Regions from separate parts of the Halobacillus sp. AWH4_228 genome, predicted to be linked through region 3. Evidence: predicted binding sites of a transcription regulator. Region 3 holds the regulator's gene; each other region holds the start of a gene.
What was found. The regulator LexA, encoded in region 3, represses DNA repair genes until DNA is damaged. The targets are predictions, from matches to a motif close to CGAACATATGTTCG.
Positions count from the first base shown of each region.

Region 1: a site for LexA is predicted at 3,419-3,432, ahead of ACXADP_RS15275 (YhjD family protein). Genes of this name have one in related genera too.
Region 2: a site for LexA is predicted at 1,781-1,794, ahead of ACXADP_RS08810 (Y-family DNA polymerase). Genes of this name have one in related genera too.

Region 1 covers NZ_JBSWTE010000001.1:2,943,236-2,949,685, forward strand. Annotated here, with positions in the region: gene addB (helicase-exonuclease AddAB subunit AddB) at 1-1,582, opposite strand, end outside; gene lepB (signal peptidase I) at 1,999-2,538, opposite strand; gene ACXADP_RS15270 (TVP38/TMEM64 family protein) at 2,593-3,240, opposite strand; gene ACXADP_RS15275 (YhjD family protein) at 3,451-3,867, shown strand; gene ACXADP_RS15280 (competence protein ComK) at 3,788-4,315, opposite strand; gene ACXADP_RS15285 (DUF3939 domain-containing protein) at 4,604-5,068, shown strand; gene ACXADP_RS15290 (hypothetical protein) at 5,376-6,311, opposite strand; gene ACXADP_RS15295 (bifunctional metallophosphatase/5'-nucleotidase) at 6,396-6,450, opposite strand, start outside.
Region 2 covers NZ_JBSWTE010000001.1:1,755,895-1,762,344, reverse strand. Annotated here, with positions in the region: gene ACXADP_RS08820 (YqkE family protein) at 1-81, opposite strand, end outside; gene ACXADP_RS08815 (iron-sulfur cluster biosynthesis family protein) at 78-410, opposite strand; gene ACXADP_RS08810 (Y-family DNA polymerase) at 473-1,747, opposite strand; gene ACXADP_RS08805 (SDR family NAD(P)-dependent oxidoreductase) at 1,876-2,670, opposite strand; gene ACXADP_RS08800 (MBL fold metallo-hydrolase) at 2,675-3,640, opposite strand; gene ACXADP_RS08795 (AbgT family transporter) at 3,857-5,380, shown strand; gene ACXADP_RS08790 (M20/M25/M40 family metallo-hydrolase) at 5,427-6,450, opposite strand, start outside.
Region 3 covers NZ_JBSWTE010000001.1:2,135,376-2,141,825, forward strand. Annotated here, with positions in the region: gene tkt (transketolase) at 1-1,133, opposite strand, end outside; gene ACXADP_RS10835 (DUF896 domain-containing protein) at 1,305-1,538, opposite strand; gene ACXADP_RS10840 (YneB family resolvase-like protein) at 1,640-2,290, opposite strand; gene lexA (transcriptional repressor LexA) at 2,597-3,220, shown strand; gene ACXADP_RS10850 (hypothetical protein) at 3,286-3,516, opposite strand; gene ACXADP_RS10855 (N-acetylmuramoyl-L-alanine amidase) at 3,604-4,704, opposite strand; gene glnA (type I glutamate--ammonia ligase) at 4,937-6,268, opposite strand; gene ACXADP_RS10865 (MerR family transcriptional regulator) at 6,297-6,450, opposite strand, start outside.

The DNA of each region.
Region 1 (6,450 bases), 810 kb from region 3:
CATAATCGTTCCGCCACGTTTCCAGCTGTTCTGGAACACGAAGGTTTTCAAGCCATTTATACAGCACCCCTGCTCTGCCTTCAATAGACTCTGCCGCACGCAGCTGTTCATCGAAGGACTGCAGCGCCTCGCGTACCTGCTCCCGGTAGGCGTTGATCCGGTCCTGTTTTTCCTTCTCCTCATCTGTCTTGGACGCCTGCTCAAACCCGCGGAACCGCTGATATACCCAAGGTTCTTCCGAAAACCACTGACTTCGGGAGCGTATGCCGTATTCAAGCACATAGTTCTCCAGTTCATCAATGGCATCCTCCGTCAGCGGCCAGCGCGGATGGGAGGCTGGAATAAATCCGGTCTTTAACAGACGGAACACCGCATCATAACGGAAGTTTCCTTCCACGACGTCCAGTCCCGAACGAATCAGTTCAATCATCGGGTGGTTGAGCATCGTCCGTTTTTCATCAATAAACACAGGAATACCATAATCATCAAACAAGGTCTCAATCAAACTGTGATACACATCCGGCTCCCGCATTAACACCGCCATATCCTTAAACCGATAGCCCTGGTCGCGGACAAGCTCAAGAATTTTCTGTGCGACACCTTCAACTTCCGCCCGCGGATGGACGGCTTCCGCAATCGTCACAGGGGCCTGACCAGGATAAGTCTCAGCCGGGCGCACATCATAATACTCCTCCAAGTGAAGGAAGGCAGGGTTATCTTTCATCCGGCCCGCAGTATGATCAAGCACTTCCACGTCATCAACTGTCGTGCCCGCCTCCTCGGCCGTCCTTTTCAGGTCAAGGTAGGTCTGTTTCGTCTCATAAAACAAATCCAGCTCTGAATTCCCTGTCTCTTCCGGGTTCTCGGTCGTAAGAGTGACGTGGACGTTCTTCACCTTTTTCAATAACGCTTCGATGACCCCGTATTCCTGTGGGGTGAAGCTGTGAAAACCGTCAATATAGACGTCCGCATCTTCTAAATAACCGGCTTCCCCGATTTTTTCAGATAGAAGCTGAAGCTGGTCCTCTCCGTCTATGTACTGCTCTCTTAGAGCATCTACAAGTTTATCGTAAATATAGAAAAGATCGTCCAGCTTTTCCTTCAGTCCTTCTTCCTGACTGGTGGAATGAACGAACTGCTCCAACGCATCCATCTGGGAACGAAGATCATCAGGTGTAATCCGGTACCGTTTGAATTCGGTGATGATTCCTTCCAGCTGAGCAATGAAACCCTGCTTCTCCACAGCCTTCTGGAAGACGCGCCAGTCGGATGTGCGCTCTTCTACAATTTTCCTCAGCATCATCTGAACGCCTGTTGAACTGATAAATTTCCTCGTTCCCCCGCCCGTCTCCTGAAGCACACGCCAGGCGAGGCGTGAAAAGCTGAAGACTTGGGCTCTGATCGACCCCTGCATGCCTTCGCGTTTCAGCAGCCCGTATTCCTGCTGGAACGTCATTTGATCAGGCACAATATAGACAATGGCCGGACCGCGCGGGGCTTCCTGCAGACGCTGCTCGATTTCATCGAGGCAGCGCGTACTTTTTCCCGCTCCCGATCGGCCGATTAAAAAACGCAGACCCATCTTTTCCGCTCCCTTCTTTCTTCCATACTGCTTCTATTTTATCACTTTTCCTCACCAAATGAAGAATCCCGCGACTCTGCAAAAAGGAAGAGCTTGTATAGAAAGTCTTTGTTGCTTCAGTGCTTTCAGGAGCACAGACCCTCTTCGAACGTCCAAGTCTCCTCTGGGAAGATCATCCTGCCGGGCTTTTCCCACAGAAGCGGAAGGGCTGATTCCTTTCAGGATCGAAACGGATTCTCCTCCACCTGTGTTTTCCCCCTGTTGAAAAATAAAAAGGGGATCATCTGTTATACAGATGATCCCCTTTGTTGAGCCCCCCATTGCGCAAAGGCATGTGGAAGGTTCTGCAGGGACGTATACAGGAACAGGGCAGACAGATGATCTTCCTGCCCAAGTTCGCTGCAGCCGTTTCCCGGCTATTTAAACTGTATTCCAGCCTGACTGAACGGCCAGTAGCGGACATCCACTTTCCCGACAACCGTCTCTTCCGAAACAAAACCAAAGTAGCGGCTGTCCAGACTGTCTCTGCGGTTATCCCCCATGACGAACAACTGCCCCTCCGGTACCGTTGTGGACCCTGTCACTTCCTCCAGTGTAAAATCCTCCGTAAAAGGAAGGCCGTCACTGGGACGAAGATCATCAAGGTAGCTTTCATCCATAAGGACACCGTTCACGTAAAGCTGGTCATTCTTAAACTCTATTTCATCACCAGGAATGCCGATGACCCGTTTGACATAGTCTTCATCTTCATTAGCATGGAACACAATGACCTGCTGCCTGTCTATTTCGCTCCAGTCATACACCGCTTTGTTCACCATCAAAAGATTGCCGTCATACAGGGTGGGCTCCATAGACTCCCCATCGACGACATAACTCGCAAATAAGTAGGAACGGAAAACAAACGCCAGCAGAAGGGCAAGCAGGACAGTCCGTATCCATTTCAGGTATTTTTTCATGGTCTGCTCCTCCATGTGTTGGTCTATCCACATTTTACCCGCAATGGAACGAACTTAATCGTCGCGGCGCACTTTCCGCTCCGCCTTCCTTTGAATCCGCCCCTCCAGATATTTTCCGAGAATCCAGAATAGAAGAATACAAATACCGACGACAATCGATTTCACCGGATTCTGGGCGAATGAGGCAATGCTTGAGCCGACATAGGAGATGGTGAAGATCATCACCGATTTTCCTAATAGAACAGCAAGAATAAACTGCTGCCGGCTGACTTTGGACAAACCGGAAACGACATTGATGACGGCGGAAGGCGAAAAAGGAAAGCACATCAGCAGAAACAAAGGCCCGAAACCGTGTTCCTCCACCCATACGACGACCCGTTTCACCTGCTTCTGTTCTGTAATGGCGCGGAACGGCTTTTTATCCCCGAGCCTGCGGATGATAAGAAAAACACTGACCGCACCGATCACCGAGCCGATCCAGGAATATAAAAATCCGCGGAACAGCCCGTACACCACCGAATTGGCCAGCACAAAGGCCACTAAGGGGAGAACAGGAAGAAAAGCTTCCAGCAGGGGAAGAAGAATGCCGGGAAGCGGACCGAGGCGATCCAGCTCCTCCAGCTGGCGGATGATATAATCAAACAGCTGATCGTTCTCAGCTAAATGCCGCCATTGATTGATTTTTTCAAATACAGCATCCATGATGAAGCTCCTTATGTACACCTATGAAGAGGGGTTTTCTTTTTATTTTATAGGATAGGTATCCCCTCTGCCCAGTCTGTTTAATCAAGATTTCCGTTTCTTTCTCCCGCTGCCACTTTTAACCTCTTCAAAAAACAGGTTGCATAAAAAGGATGTCTGCGTGGTATAATACAGAACAAGAACGTTTGTTCGTATTCGGAGGGGAATGACATGAGGTACTTAAAACAGAAAGAATTGGATCTCGCTTCCCGCTACTTGTTTTTATCTATGGCGGTTACAGTCATCAGGCAGGATCGGAAACACGTGGAACAGGGGAAATTCAAAATAAAGGAGCCGTACATGGAGCTGCTCGGTAAAATGGAGCTGGAAGCGCGCCAGGAAAGAAAAGAGCTGAGAAAACAGATGGATGCCATGAAGATCCAGGTTGTGGAGTCCGGACGCAATGATTCCTTCACGTCTTTTCTATTCCTTGCCCACGGCTATGAGGAAAAGCGGAACTACTTCAACCCGGCCATCCGCAAAAAGGTGGAAAACATTCTATTTGAGCTTATGAAAAGGTCTCAGCAATCCGGTCCGCCCGTCGCTCAGAGGCAGCCGGCCCATCACGAAAACGGTCTTCGAGAATAACGCGCAGATGAGCCGTGCGCTGTACCTGGTTGGCAAACATCCCGTCAGAAACAGGAAAATTGACGGATGTGCCCTGTCCGAAATGGACCGTCGTCGTTTTATCTCGCTCACCGTTAAAGGTCCGGATATATTTGTGGGCGACCCAGGAGCATTCTTTTCGTTTCGGGGAAATAATAGGGAAGAAATAAATACCCATCGCTTCGGAGATGACAATCGGAGGTTTATGTGTGTAGCTTGTCAGTTGTTTCGTCCCGGCCATGCGCCCGTCCAGACTGCTGGCGAAATAGCGGCAGGAATCATCCACGATCGTACTGGGAGCCGCGTGCACATAAAAGCGCTCTTCCCGCTCCACAACTTCAGTAAAGACTTGTCCATTATCCTGCTGGACAGCAACCAGCGCCATCGTCTTCGGGTTGATTTCATATTCTTTCTTCTGCACATGCGTCATCCACAAACACCCTTTCTCATTTAGACAGCGGTAACTCTCCCTGCAGGTCGATCTTACCGCTTTTCTTCTTCAATTTACCAAAAACTAAGAAAAAAGTCTAAACATTCTCAAAAAAATATCCATATCTGCTATACTACAGTTAACAGCCGCTGCCTTCGGGGTAAGCGTCTTTCTTTTCTTCCCCCTTCTGTCCGAAATCCGGATTGAGCAGTGTAAACACCTCAAGTTCAGGCTGACCTTTCATCACAGGCACCTCATTCCCTCCATTCCAAAGAAAGGAGACTATTCATGTGGAAACGTAAAAAGAAACCTTCACAAGCCGGCAGAAAACAAACATTGGAAGTCCGTGACTTATCGATCCATGATGTCCGCAAGGCCGTTCACGCCTTCGCTGATCACAAACCAGGAGATGTTCCCTTAAGCGTCCTCATCAATCAGGACCTGACACTGGACTATGACCTGCTGGCGCCATATCTCGAGGGACTTCCTGAGAAGAACTACTATATGTCCAGAGAAACTTATGAACTGTTCGAAGAAGACGCCCTTGACTTAGCTCAGGATCTGGACCTCGTTCAATATGCCGTGGATCAATACATGAAACAGACTCAGGAACTTCCTGTCATTGATCATGACCCTTTTAAACGGATAAATTATTATAAGCTGGAAAAACATGATTTGTTACAGCGCCGCCCGAATCGCGACTTTTATCTCACAGACGAGGAGTTTATGATCACCTATAAAAAGCCGGAATAATAAAAGACAAAAAAATGCCAATGCTTCATAGGAAGCATTGGCCAAAAGAGACGACTGGTTAACTTTTGAGTGAGGGAATAAATTGTTTGAAAAGTTCTTCTGAGAGGGAAGATTCTTTTCATTACACTCATCAGTAACAAGTTACTGACCCATTTACGACAACCAATCGCAAATGGTTTGAGATCAATAAGCATCACCGCTTATCTGTTTTTATTGTAATATATCTTCCGCTCATAATCACCGAAAAAAAGTTGCGGTTTCCCGCAACTCCTTGCGTATTTACTAAGAAATGACATTTGACCTTCCCTCACGAGGACTTGATCAGCTCGTCCTGCTCTTCCTTCCACACCGCCTCTTTCTTCTCATAATCCCGCTGCAGAGACTCGAGATCAACAAGAGAGTCGTGTGTCTGCTTTCGAATCCTGCGTACCTCTTCATGGGACTGCTGGATCTTATTCTGTACAAATAAATCCACAATCAAACCATCCAGAAAGTAATCAGCTATCGTCCATCCTTCAGAGATTCGGAGGTCCACATCGGCGAATTCGCCGATGTCCGCCATTTCATTTGCAAACTTCCGCAAATGCTGTTGGGCCATATGAACAGCTTCTTCTGCCTCATCCATTCTGGAATGCTTCACCGCTGTGGTGAGAAGACCCCCGCCAAGCATATCGGCCATTCCCCAGTTTTCCGCTTTCGTCAAAAACTCCGAAGCCGTCTCCAAAGCCTTGTGCGCTTCCTTTCCTGCCTGCAGGGCTTCTTCAATTTCTGTCCGCTCTGCAAGAAGCTGCGAGCGCTTCTCACTAATTTCCAGAAGCCGCTTTCCTTTATCACCGCCGCCGGAGACGAGCGCCTCTTTTCGTTCCTCGTACAGCGTACGATAGCGCGTCCGCACCCCGCTCAGGCCCTGCATTCGTTCTTCAATATGACGTATTTCCCCTTCGATGTCCTTACGGGACTTTTCAGCCTCCCGCCATTTCACACCAGCCTCAACCACTTCCTGCTTTTCTTTTTCCATCCGGTCCTGCTTTTGGCCGGTAAGGACAACGAATAGATGACTCAAACGAACACGCTCCAGCTTTTCCACATCCTCTTTTTCCTCCTCCAGTCTACGAGCGAAATGGGCTTCTTTTCCGCGTGCCTCCTGAAGCTCTTTTTCCAGCTGGTTATGTTCACGTTCCAAACGTTCCAGCCTATGTACGTCCTGTTTGGCTTCCATCAATCGAGATAATTGTTTCTCCACGTTTCATTCCCCCTTTCCTTTTTTACGCCTCCACCCACATGAACGTTTCACATCCATGAAAAAAAGACTGCCGTAATAGGCAGTCTACTCATCCAACAGGTTGTTTTCAGCGATATGATCTGACACGATATCCACAAGA
Region 2 (6,450 bases), 380 kb from region 3:
CTGCTTCGACTTGAGTTTGGATAAAACATCGGCGTTCAGCTGGGAGCCCAGCGAGCCTTCTTCCAGTTTCTTTTTACTCATATCGTCGCTCCTTCTTTCACGTCTTTGATCGGGATGATCGGATTCAAGATACCATCAGGGCTGGAAAGGCGGAAAGTGCCACGGACAAAATCAAGCTTCATCTCCTTTTTGAAGAAAATGGCCTGCTGGTTGTCAATAATGACCGGATAATCTTCATTTTCCACTTTCTCATCCGTCGTCCGCTCTTCATGCTCCAGACGAAGGGTCGGGAGTCCGTTCACTCCACAGCCGCACCCTTCAGTATCATAAAAAAGGCGGAGAAGCGGCCGGCCGGCCTCCTGTATCTGCTCGAGCTGTTGTTTAGCTTCATCTGTGATGCGTAGTTTCATCTTTCATCCCTCCTGTCCTTCTATTGTAAAAAATCCTTTAACAAAGAACAATCGTTTTGATTTTATTCGGCATAATGTCCGCCAACTAGACGGCTGCGGTGTCGAGCTGTGCCGGCGTCCGTCCAGGAAACCGCCCGGAGCAGCATATCCTGGCCGAACCGTTCACGAATCTCATCCATGACATATCCGAGGTCACGTTTTTTATCCTTTCCTTGATCAAACAAGTCCAGCTGAACACTGGCATCCTCCGTAATACTGCCAAGCGAAATGGATAGGCGGCGGACGACTCCCCCGTTGTAAAAGCGGTGAAACAAAGTGAGGCAGGCATGATAAATATCCATCGTAATGCTTGTCGGCTGATTGATGGATACAGACCGGTGAAAGCCGCTGCCATCTTCCCTTTTACTGTAGCCGATACCGAGCGAAATCGTCCGGCCCGCATGGCCCTTGCGGCGCGCACGACGGGCCACCTCCTCACACATCTCCAGGATAACGTACTTCACTTCCTCAGGATCCGGATAATCCCTGAGGAGAATCTGACTTTTTCCATAACTCACCTGGCCATGGATAATCGGAGCTCCCGGATCGGATAAGTCCACCCCATTCGCATGGTAATAAAGTTGATTCCCCATCACACCAAACGCCTTCTCCAGTCGTTCCAGCGGAAATTTTGCCAGCTGGCCGACTGACCAGATGCCCATCCGGTTCAACCTATGCTCCATCCGCGGGCCGATCCCCCACATCTCAGACAAAGGGGCGACGGGCCACAATTTCTCCTGAAAGTTCTCAAACGTCCACCGCGCTATGCCCTTCTTTTTCGCTTCCAGATCAAGACACAGTTTGGATAACAGCATATTCGGTCCGATTCCGATGGCGGCATCCAAATGGAAGGTTTCCTTCAATTCATCAATAATCATCTGTGCCGTCTCATCCGGACGGCCGAATTTCCCTTTGTTCCCTCCAACTTCCAAAAAGCTTTCATCGACACTGTACGTATGGATGTTCTCTTTAGGAACGAATTTATGAAAGAGGTGCGTGACTTGCGTAGACACCTCCAAATATTTCCTCATTTGAGCGGACACAATCACAATATCCGGTGACGATGGTATTTCAAACAGACGGCTCCCCGTACGGATGCCGTATTTCTGTTTCATGGCCGGTGTCGCAGCCAAAACAACGCTCCCTCTCCGGTTCATATCCGCAACGACCGCCAGGGAACAAGTTAAAGGATCAAGCCCGCGGTCAATCGCTGCACAGCTGGCGTAAAAACTTTTCATATCCACACAGAGGATGCCACGATCCGGATAGCGGGTGTAATCAATATTCGGATTGCTCATGTCCCTTCTCCTTTCGTTTTTACTACTATTATGCGAATATATGTTCGTGTTTGCAAGTTCCAATTCCTGTAATCCTGTCTTGAAATATAAAAAAACCCCCGGCCAGCAGGCCCGGAGGTTGGATATCCTTATTTTTTCTTAAACTGTTTATGCATGATTTTTTCGACCGCTGAGGGAGCTACCGCGTATACTTTACTTCCTGAATTCATCCAGGAAGGCAGGTTGATCTCCCGCTGTTTCGTGAATAAGCGGCTGATGACGACTCTTGCCACCTTATTCGGATCCAGCATCATCTTATCCACGGCTTTTTCATAATTCCCACTCGGGTCCGCCTGCTTAAAAAAGTTTGTCCGGACAGGACCGAGGTTGACGCTCGTTACATGAAGGCCGAGCGGCTCTACTTCCATCCTTAATGCGTTGGTAAACCCAAGCACGGCATGTTTCGTAGCGGCGTAAACAGCGGATTTCGGCGTCGCCATCTTCCCAGCCTGGGAGGCGATATTCACAATATGCCCTTCCCCGTTCTGAAGCAGGTGGGGCAGCAGTTGATGAGTTGCGCGGAACAATGACGTCACATTGACTGACACCATCCGGTCAATATCCTGCCAGTTTGAATCGGCTACATAATCGAACACCGCCACCCCTGCATTGTTAATCAATGCATCGACAGACCCCTGTTCATAGCAGATTTTGTCAATGGTGTCTTTCCATTCTGCATCATTGGACAGATCGGCTTTATACCACGGACAGGATGTGCCGAAAGTGCTTTCGATGGTTTCACTCATCAGTTCCAGTTTATCCTCTGACCTGGCCGTCAAAATCGGAACAGCACCTTCTGATGCTGCATGGATGGCAAGAAACTGTCCGATTCCGCTGGAGGCCCCGGTAATCAGGATCTTTTTTCCCTTTAAACGTTCATTCATATGATCACCCGTTCATTTCGTAAAATTTCTCCCCTTCTATGATAGAGGTTTTCAGCCGATTTATCGACTCCAAATAATCCAGCTGTCCTACGGTCTCCGACATCGTCAGCCCAAGCTGGGATTCTACATGCTTGGGAAACAGACGCTCACATACGTCATAGGCACGCTGCGGTCCGTCCTTAAACATGCGGAAAACTTTTTCCGCCCGCTGCTCCTGCTTTGTCAGACGGGTTTGTATAAGAGCATTCACATCACCGAACACCTTCCCATGGCCCGGATAAACCGTGTTCATGTTCAAAGGAAGCAGTTTCTTCATGGAAGCCCGGTACTGAAGAAGAGGCTTCGGCCGTCCTTCTCCCGGACTGTAGGCAGGCTCCAGTAAAGGGTTGGAGGAAATATGGGCAAGAAGATGATCTCCCCCGATCAAGGCACCGTCGTCTTTCCGGAAAAAGGACAGGTGGTTCTGGGCATGCCCAGGGGTTTCAAGCACCTCCCATTCGTCATGGCCGGGGAGAATACAGCCTTCTTCCAGGAGGTGCGTCATTTTCCCTTCTGCCGTCCATTTCAGCGGTTTTTTCAGCCCTTTCAATAGAGAATCAAAGCGCTCCGGGACACCCGATTCCTTATACATCCACTTAAAAAATGATTCGTACCGTTCAAAGAAGCTGTCATCCCTCTCCAGCCACGGCTTCAATTTAGGATGACCTGCGATCGTCTGGACACGTGAAAAACGATCCACCCAACCCATATGGTCAGGATGATGATGTGTAAGGATCACCTGCTCAATATCCTCAGGCCTGTACCCTGTCATTTTCAACTGATCGACAAGCGCGTTCCAAGCATCTTCTGTACGGACACCGGCATCCACAAGGGTAAGGCGGTCCCCTTTCAACAGGTACGTATGGACATCTCCCACCGCATAGGGCGTAGGCATTGTGATTTGAGTAATTGTATCTTTCAATGTTTTCATACCCTTCCTCCAAACTGAATGAACATTCATTTCTTATATTGTACCATGTTTCTTTTCGGATTTCCCGCATACGGATGTTTAAATATCCTATAATTCGTAATACTCTTTCTAGTAGCACTTTTTCAAACACCCTTCAAAAAAGTCTTACAATTCTTTATACTTTAACGCGTCTATGTAAAAGAAAGAACTTTTTGAAAAGCTGTAAGGAGGAGAATCATGGAAAAACAGGAGAAAAAAGGGCTGACAATGCGCCTGCTTGACGGCGTGGAACGTGTCGGGAACAAACTTCCCCACCCTGTTACATTGTTTGCTGTTTTTGCACTGCTGGTCATCATTGCTTCATGGATTGCTTCCACAGCAGGTGTTGAAGTGGAAGATCCCGCTTCAGGTGAAACCCTGCAGGTGGTGAATCTGCTTTCCAGTGAAGGTATTAAATATATGTTTGAAAGCATGGTTGAAAACTTTGTAGGATTCGCACCACTTGGAACCGTGTTGGTCACGATGCTGGGTATCGGGATTGCTGAGAGATCCGGATTGATCAGTGCGATGCTCCGGGGTCTCGTTACTTCCGTGCCACGCTCATTAATGACTGCTTCCCTCGTTTTCGGAGGAATTATGTCCAGTATGGCCGCAGACGCCGGGTATGTCGTCTTGACGCCCCTCGGTGCCGTACTGTTTGCCGGCCTCGGCCGACATCCGCTTGCTGGACTTGCAGCTGCTTTTGCCGGTGTATCCGCCGGATTCAGTGCCAACCTGCTGCTGACCGCTCTGGATCCACTGCTTGGTGATTTAACGATCCAGGCAGCTGCTACCATCGATCCGGAGTATGCGGATACGATTTTGTATACGATGAACTATTACTTCATGATTGCCTCTGTGTTTGTATTAACGATTGTCGGTACCATTGTGACAGATAAAATCGTTGAGCCGCGTCTTGGCACCTATAAGGGCGGCGTGAAGGAAGAAGTCAACTACTTAACAGCCATTGAGAAAAAAGGAATGACAGGTGCACTGATCGGTTTCATCGTGACCATCGCTCTCATGGCTCTGCTTGTTGTACCGGAATGGGGACCGCTGCGTGATCCGGATGATTTTCTTGCGTCTCCATTTTTCCACAGCCTTGTTCCTGTTATCTTGATTTTGTTTTTTGTCCCAGGATTTATTTATGGAAAAGTGACGAAGGAAATTAAAAACGATAAGGATGTCGCCGGGCAGATGTCCGATACGATGGCTTCCATGGGCATGTACATCGTCCTTGCCTTCACGGCAGGACAGTTCGTTGCCTACTTCAACCACACCAACCTTGGTAAAGTGATTGCCGTCAGCGGGGCCGATTTTCTCGATAACCTTGGCTTTACAGGCATCGGCCTGATTATCGCCTTCATTTTTGTGGCCGGATTCATCAACCTGTTTATCGGAAGCTCTTCAGCCAAATGGGCGATTATGGCGCCGGTCTTCGTGCCACTTATGATGCAGCTCGGTTATTCACCGGAATTGACAACCCTTGCCTACCGGATTGCCGACTCTACGACCAACGTCATCTCACCGTTGATGCCGTACTTTGCGATTGTGATTGCTTTTGCACAAAAATATGATAAAAAAGTGGGCATTGGTACACTGATTTCCGCCATGCTCCCTTATTCCATTGCCTTCTTCATCATCTGGATGATTATGCTCCTCATCTGGATGATGACAGGTCTTCCCATCGGCCCTGGTGCCGGATTTGAATACAATGGATAATCAAAAAGCCTGGAATGATTTTCATTCCAGGCTTTTCTTATGTGCTTCACGCTTTAAATAGTTCGTGAATCGTTTCGGTTACGATTTTTGGAAGCTTTTCAAAACTGTAGGTCAACTCAAGCCGCTCCGTCCACTGGTGAGGATCCCTACCCAGAGGGCCTACGTTAATAATCGGCATTGTGATCGATTCCATGTCTTCCGCCGGCCATTCAAACCCATTTCCGTGAATCGGCATCTGTTTCGTCAAATCCGTCAGGGACGAGCGGGCGGATGTCGGGCCGATGAAGCTCAAATCTGACAAACCTGTAAAGTACTCCACTACTTCAAGTTCTTCTCCATAATGTGTACGGGCATAATCCATAGCTGTCTGCGCTCCGTGCTGGATCATTGGATCGTGGTGCGAGGAAACCGCCGGATAGAACGGTGGACTGTAAAAAAGAACAATCATCGGACTGATATCCTTACACAGGGAAGCGAGACTCTGCACGAGAGTCGTTGAGAAATCACGATCTCCCTGATCACGCAGTTTCACAAGCCGGTTCTGCCGACGTTCCACTTCCATCTCCCCATACCTTTCGACCGCTTCTTTGTAAAGCTGGTCATACGTAAGGATCGTGATATCCGGATGAAAGGCTGACGTCTGGGTGCCTTCCAAATAATACGATGCCTGATGATGATAATGATTGATGATCTTGGCTTTTGCACGTTGGGCGGCCAGCAGCAGCTTCTCATTCAATTCCTTGATCGTCTGCTTCATATACAGGACGTTGTACATGGCCACAGCTGCCTGCGGGGTCTGTACGGAATATTCAAATTTCAAGTCCCGCTGCATCAAACTGATCGGCGGCGGTGTCCGCTCTTCCCCGACCTTTTCGATAAAGGCTTCATTCAGCTCCATTTCCTGAGCCAGATAGCTGACCATTAAATTGGCATTCAGACCGCCGAAGGGCTCCCCTGCATGGGTTTCCTTCCCGTAACACAGGAAACCGGGCAGCGCTTTCCCTATGGAACCGGTATATAAATAGTAGGCCGGATCACCCGGATACTTACTGAACATCGGCTCACCGTTC
Region 3 (6,450 bases):
CCACCAAAGAAATATGGAACGGCTTTGGACAATGCATTGATGGCGTCACCAGATGCTGCACGGGTAGCCGGACTGTCTTCGCCGACTTTATAAGATGGAAGTTCCTTCTCCCATCCTTCAGGCAGCTCTCCACGGATAGCGGCTTCCAGTTCTTCAGCAAGCTCTGGATAAGCTTCTTTGTAGGAAGCCATCAATTCGTTCCAGGACTGCTCTTTGTCCTCGCCATTTTTCTGAACTTTATCCTGGAAGTCCTGGTATACTTCATCAGGAACATGGAATGGTTCGTGTTCCCATCCGTAAAACTGTTTGGCAGCTGTTCCTTCTTCTTCGCCCAGTGGAGCACCGTGCGAATCAGATTTACCGGACTTGTTAGGAGAACCATAGCCGATCACAGTCTTCACTTCGATCATCGTAGGCTGGGATGTGTTGGCTTTTGCCTGCTGGATCGCTTGTCCGATCGTTTCCACGTCGGTACCATCCTCGACACGGATAACTTCCCAACCATATGCTTCATAGCGTTTTTCAACACTTTCGCTGAAGGAACGGTCAAGATCTCCATCAAGAGAAATATCGTTGGAGTCATAAAGGACAACCAGCTTTCCAAGACCAAGGTGGCCGGCAAGCGAAGCAGATTCCTGGGAAACTCCTTCCATCAAATCACCGTCACCGCAGATGGAGAATGTATAGTGGTCCACGACGTTGTAGCCTTCGCGGTTGTATTTTCCGGCAAGGTGGGCTTCAGCCATCGCCATTCCGGTTGCCATTGCGAGTCCCTGTCCCAGAGGACCGGTTGTTGCTTCCACACCGTCTGTATGTCCATATTCCGGGTGTCCGGGAGTTTTAGAATCCCACTGACGGAATGATTTTAGATCATCCATTGTCACGTTATAGCCGGAAAGGTGCAGAAGGCTGTATAGAAGCATGGATCCATGTCCTGCGGAGAGGACGAAACGGTCGCGGTCGAACCATTTTGAATTTTTAGGATTATGATCCATAAATTCCGTCCAGAGTTTATAAGCCATTGGAGCAGCCCCCATAGGCATACCCGGGTGACCGGAACTTGCTTTTTCTACTGCGTCGATCGTTAGTGTTCGAATGGTATCAATTGAAGTTTGTTCAAGACTTTTTGCCATTTCCAATAATCCCCTTTCTGTACAGGTATATGTACCATGTATTATCCTATAATGAAACAAGGCGTTGTGCAAACTTTTGTCCTCCGCCCTTCCTTAATTTCCCCGTGTTTCTGTAGAATTAAACGAAAAAAATCCGCACCTTTTAAAGAAGATGCGGATCGGTTCAGTCGTTTAGTTTTTCTTTTCGTTTTCCTGCATTTGACGCAGTTTGGCAGGAGTCACATCATTCCCGGCAGGATCGATAACCGTGACACCTTTCAACTGGTTTTTGAATGATTTACGGGCACTTTGTAAATATTCCTGACGCAGGTTCTTCTGTTCGCTTTTCTCTTCTTCCGATAATTCCAGCTGCTTTGATTTATTGGCTAATTCGTTTATACGGTCCAATTTTTCTTGAGATAACATAGATCCTTCTCCTTTTTTTATAGTCTGGATCAGCTTTAGAACATGAAAAAGACAAGCAGCCCTAAGACTCTTGTCTCCCTTATGTTCCTATAGTAACCTGCCTATTCTTCTTTTTCAAGTGATATGTACTCTTGATAGCGACGGTGAACCGTTGCCTTGGATACATCATACCCAAGCCCTCTTAGTGTTGCCGCAATGTCCTTGAACGTCAAATCACTCCCTCTGAGCCTGACAACCTCTTCGATCGGAAATTCCTTCCTCTCTCTCCCCGCTGCCAGATGCTGATTGGACAGGTTCGAAGATGGATCATAGCCTTCGGCGACCGCTTTCTGCATCCCCCGCCTGATTTTCATATTATGAATTTTTCTCTGGTACTCCTCAACGATGCCCACAATCTGAAGAACCATGGAGTCTGACTCGGAAAGATGCAGTTCCCCGTTATGGGTTAAGGAATAAACCTTAACATTCAACCGGTTCAATTGATGGAACAAAGCGATTTTTGTATTTCCCCTGCCCAGCCTCGTCTCATCCTGAACCAACAGAGCCTCTGCTTCGTGATTGGAAAAAGCATCAAGCATCTGGAAAACACCTTCCCGTTCAATCTCATACCCGCTCGCCTGCTCCTCTATACAGGCGGCCACTTCCATTCCATGGTGTTCGGCCATGGCATACAGTTCTGCCTTCTGTCTTTTCAAGGAGCTGACCTGGGCTTCCTTTTCCGTACTTACGCGACAATATAGGATTACTCTCATGATGTATGTCCCCGCTTCTACTGGTTTTCAAGATTTATCCGCTTGTAACCATAGAATAATAGAGAATAGCAAAACTAACAATAAACAAAACGATATAAGTGTAGTCCAGTTTTGATAGTTTATTAAACATAATTAACCCTCCATTTAAGAACGAACGTTCCTAAGAACCTCTGTTCGCGTTTTCTAATACCTATTATAGACGAATGTATGTTCTTGTCAACGACTTTTTTCGAACGCTTGTTTGTATTTTTGAGGATGGCATGGTACAATGTGGTTACTATAATCCTATGTACGAGGTGCTAATCTATGAGCAAACTTTCAAAGCGGCAGCAGGAAATACTAGATTTCATAAAAGAACAGGTTCTACTAAAAGGATATCCCCCATCTGTAAGGGAGATCGGTCAGTCTGTAGGGCTGGCCTCCAGTTCCACCGTCCACGGTCATTTATCCCGTCTTGAGAAAAAGGGATATATCCGCAGGGATCCTACGAAACCAAGGGCCATCGAAGTGATTGAGCTGGAAGAAGACCACAGTATCCCCCGCGGGGAAGCCACTTATGCCCCTGTCATCGGTAAAGTTACGGCTGGTTCACCGATTACGGCGGTAGAGAACATTGAAGAATATGTTCCCCTCCCGGATACGCTTGCAGGATCGGAAGACAATACGTTCGTCCTTATCGTTCAAGGAGAAAGTATGATTGAGGCGGGCATTCTTGACGGGGACATGGTCATTGTCAGACAGCAGCAGACTGCCCAGAACGGGGATATAGTTGTGGCTATGACGGAAGAGGAAGAGGCTACTGTCAAACGATTCTTTAAAGAGAAGAATCACATCCGTCTTCAGCCTGAAAATGCCACGATGGAACCGATCATTTTAAATGATGTATCCATTCTCGGAAGAGTCGTCGGCTTATACCGTACCGTTCATTAATACACATACAAAAAACGGCGGGAGCAATCCCGCCGTTTTTTGTATTGAACATGAGAATATGAACGTTAAGAAGCCCCCGTACGATTTCTTTTATTCCGTCTCCGGAAATCAGCAGAATAAATATTCTTCTTCAAAAATGTGCGGACGCTCTTCTTCTGCAGACAATAAGCAAGGATGGCATCAGGATGGTTTTTAATCACTCTTACAGAACGCTGAGACCAATGTTTCCCCTTAGATAAATAGATCATATCGATGATCTTCTTATTTTCTACAGACTGTTTGAAAATCGTTTCCATATTGCACACCCCTTAACCGAACATTTGTTCTACATTTATTATATGCAGGAACAAGGGAAATGTACACTGGAATGTTTTGCAGCTCTTTTATTTACTTAAATAATTTTTAATGTTTTGGGAGGTTTCCAATCTGGTTTTTCCCGTCAAGTCAATAAAATTACTCCCCTTAAGCCTATCTGTGCCTCCTCCAGCCACAATAATTTGTTCAGCCACCTGACGTTTTTCTGCTACGGCTCTAAGTGCAATTAATGCATTTTTACGGATTGCCAGCGCTTCAACGGCAGGAAAATCCGCAAAAGAATTTATGACAACTGCCAATTTTTCCATTTCCTCTTCTCCTTTATCCAGGTCTTCCAAGGCTTTCTGCACAGCCGCTTTCGTTTTCGGTCCATAAAAGCCGTCCACTTCAAGCTTCTGGTCTTTTTGAAAAGCCTTGACTGCCGCTTCTGTGGCAGGACCGAAGCTGCCGTCAGCTCCATAACCATTCATGGTATAACCCAGTTTTAATAAGTTCTCCTGCATTTCCTTGACTTCCGCGCCGGTATCCCCAAGCGAAAGATAGTCGATTCCGCCATTGAACGGAACTCCAAAGTATTCTAAAATGCCCCGGGCGTGCTCCTCTGCAACTTCTTTTTGAAAGCGTTCGTCAATCATCAATAATGCTTCCCGCTTGTTATCCATATAGCCGTTCTCTGTTAACACTGCCGGCATATCCGTTTCACGTAGAACGTGGAAGTTCGCTTCTTTAATCCCTCTGAAGTTTTGATCGGTGCCCTGGCGTAAGTATTTCGCAAGTGATGAAGCAAGACGCCCGGCGGACCGGTTCAAATATCCGGGATAGACGTAAAGTTCGATTCCGTTTGGATCTGCCCCGCCAAAGGACCCATCAAAAGCATTGTAGTGAACGGATACATAAATATCCGCATTGTTCTCATTGGCCGCTCTCGTCCTGTAGGATAATGGTGTGTCTTCATCTGTCGGTGCTACGAGAAGCACGCGGAATCCATGATCCAGCAGAATGTTCGATAAATACTGTACAACTTTACGATTGAATTCGTTCTCCTTGATTTGTCTGCCTAATTCCTGAATGTATGGCGTTCTTTTTCCCGGAGTTTCCATTCCATGTCCATCATCCAAAGCTACTGTACGTCCATTCCATTTCCCTGTTGGATTGATTAATCTTGCCATATACATCCCTCTCTCCACTCTTCCTTCCTGGAAAAGGGGGTTTACTAGGACATTCTTCTATCATCCTACTCCAAATGTATGCTTGGATAAGAACGTTGGTGTCGGCCTTTCCTATAAAATGATGAACCATGTTAGATTTTCTCCCAGGATTCGGGGTGATTCCAACGGCAGATGCTGAGGAAAATATAAAAAAGCCCCGACTTATGTAAGTCAGGGCCTTCTGTCTTTCTATTTAATAGGTCTGCAGATATTGCTCGCGCTCCCAAGGATGAACCTGGGTACGGAACATATCCCATTCGATTTCCTTCGCTTCAATGAAATGCTCGAACAGGTGCTCACCGAGAGCTTCCACCATGATCGGGTCTTCCTGAAGCTCTTCCAATGCATCATATAATGTTGCAGGAAGGTCTTTGACACCGTGAGCCTCACGTTCTTTTTTATCCATAACGTAAATGTTGCGGTCTACTGGTGCTGGAGCCTGAAGTCCATTTTCCACACCATCAAGACCTGCAGCAAGCAGGACAGCCATTGCCATGTAAGGGTTGGCGGCTGGATCCACACTTCTCACTTCAATACGTGTGCTGATGCCACGGGACGTCGGTACTCGAACAAGCGGACTGCGGTTCTGTCCGGACCAGGCTACGTAGCATGGCGCTTCATATCCCGGCACGAGACGCTTATAGGAGTTTACAGTCGGGTTGGTCACCGCTGTAAAGTTTGTTGCGTGCTTAATAATGCCTGCTGTGAACTGATAAGCCACATCGGAAAGCTGTTCCTTTCCACTTTCGTCAAAGAACGCATTGTTCCCATTCTTAAAGAGGGACATGTTGGCATGCATACCAGATCCGTTCACACCAAACAGAGGCTTCGGCATGAAGGTTGCATGCAGACCGTGCTGACGCGCGATCGTTTTAACAACAAGCTTGAAGGTCTGGATATCATCACAGTGTTTCACAGCATCTGCATATTTAAAATCAATTTCATGCTGACCCGGGGCAACCTCGTGGTGGGAGGCTTCGATTTCAAAGCCCATCTCCTCAAGTTCCAGCACAATATCACGACGGCAGTTTTCCCCAAGATCGGTAGGAGCGAGGTCAAAATAACCGCCACGGTCATTCAGCTCCAGGGATGGGTCGCCTTTTTCGTCTAATTTAAACAAGAAAAATTCAGGTTCTGTACCGATATTAAAGGCAGAGAATCCGAGTTTCTCCATTTTCTTAATGTTGCGCTTCAAGTTATAGCGCGGGCATCCTTCGAAAGGAGTTTCGTCCGGGTTGTAAATATCACAGATGAATCGGGCCACTTTCCCTTTTTCTGACGTCCATGGGAAAACGACAAACGTATCCAGGTCAGGGATCAGGTACATATCTGACTCCTCGATACGAACAAATCCTTCAATGGAGGATCCGTCAAACATCATTTTTCCGTCCAGTGCTTTGTCGAGCTGGCTTAGTGGAATCTCCACATTTTTGATTGTGCCCAGCATATCCGTGAACTGCAGACGGATGAACTTGACATTTTCCTCGTCGATTTTCTTAAATATTTCTTCTCTTGTTAAACCCATAGAAATACCCCTCTCCAACAAAAATTCATTAATGGAAGAATCTTGACATTTCTCCCTGCCTGATGGCTAGTTTTCCTTGTCTTCCCGCGGTGAATAGTTCCTGCTGCAGCATACGGCGGAGCTGTTTATCGGTCAATTCATTGTGAACTTCCTTCACACGGTCTCCATCGTATACCTCGTTC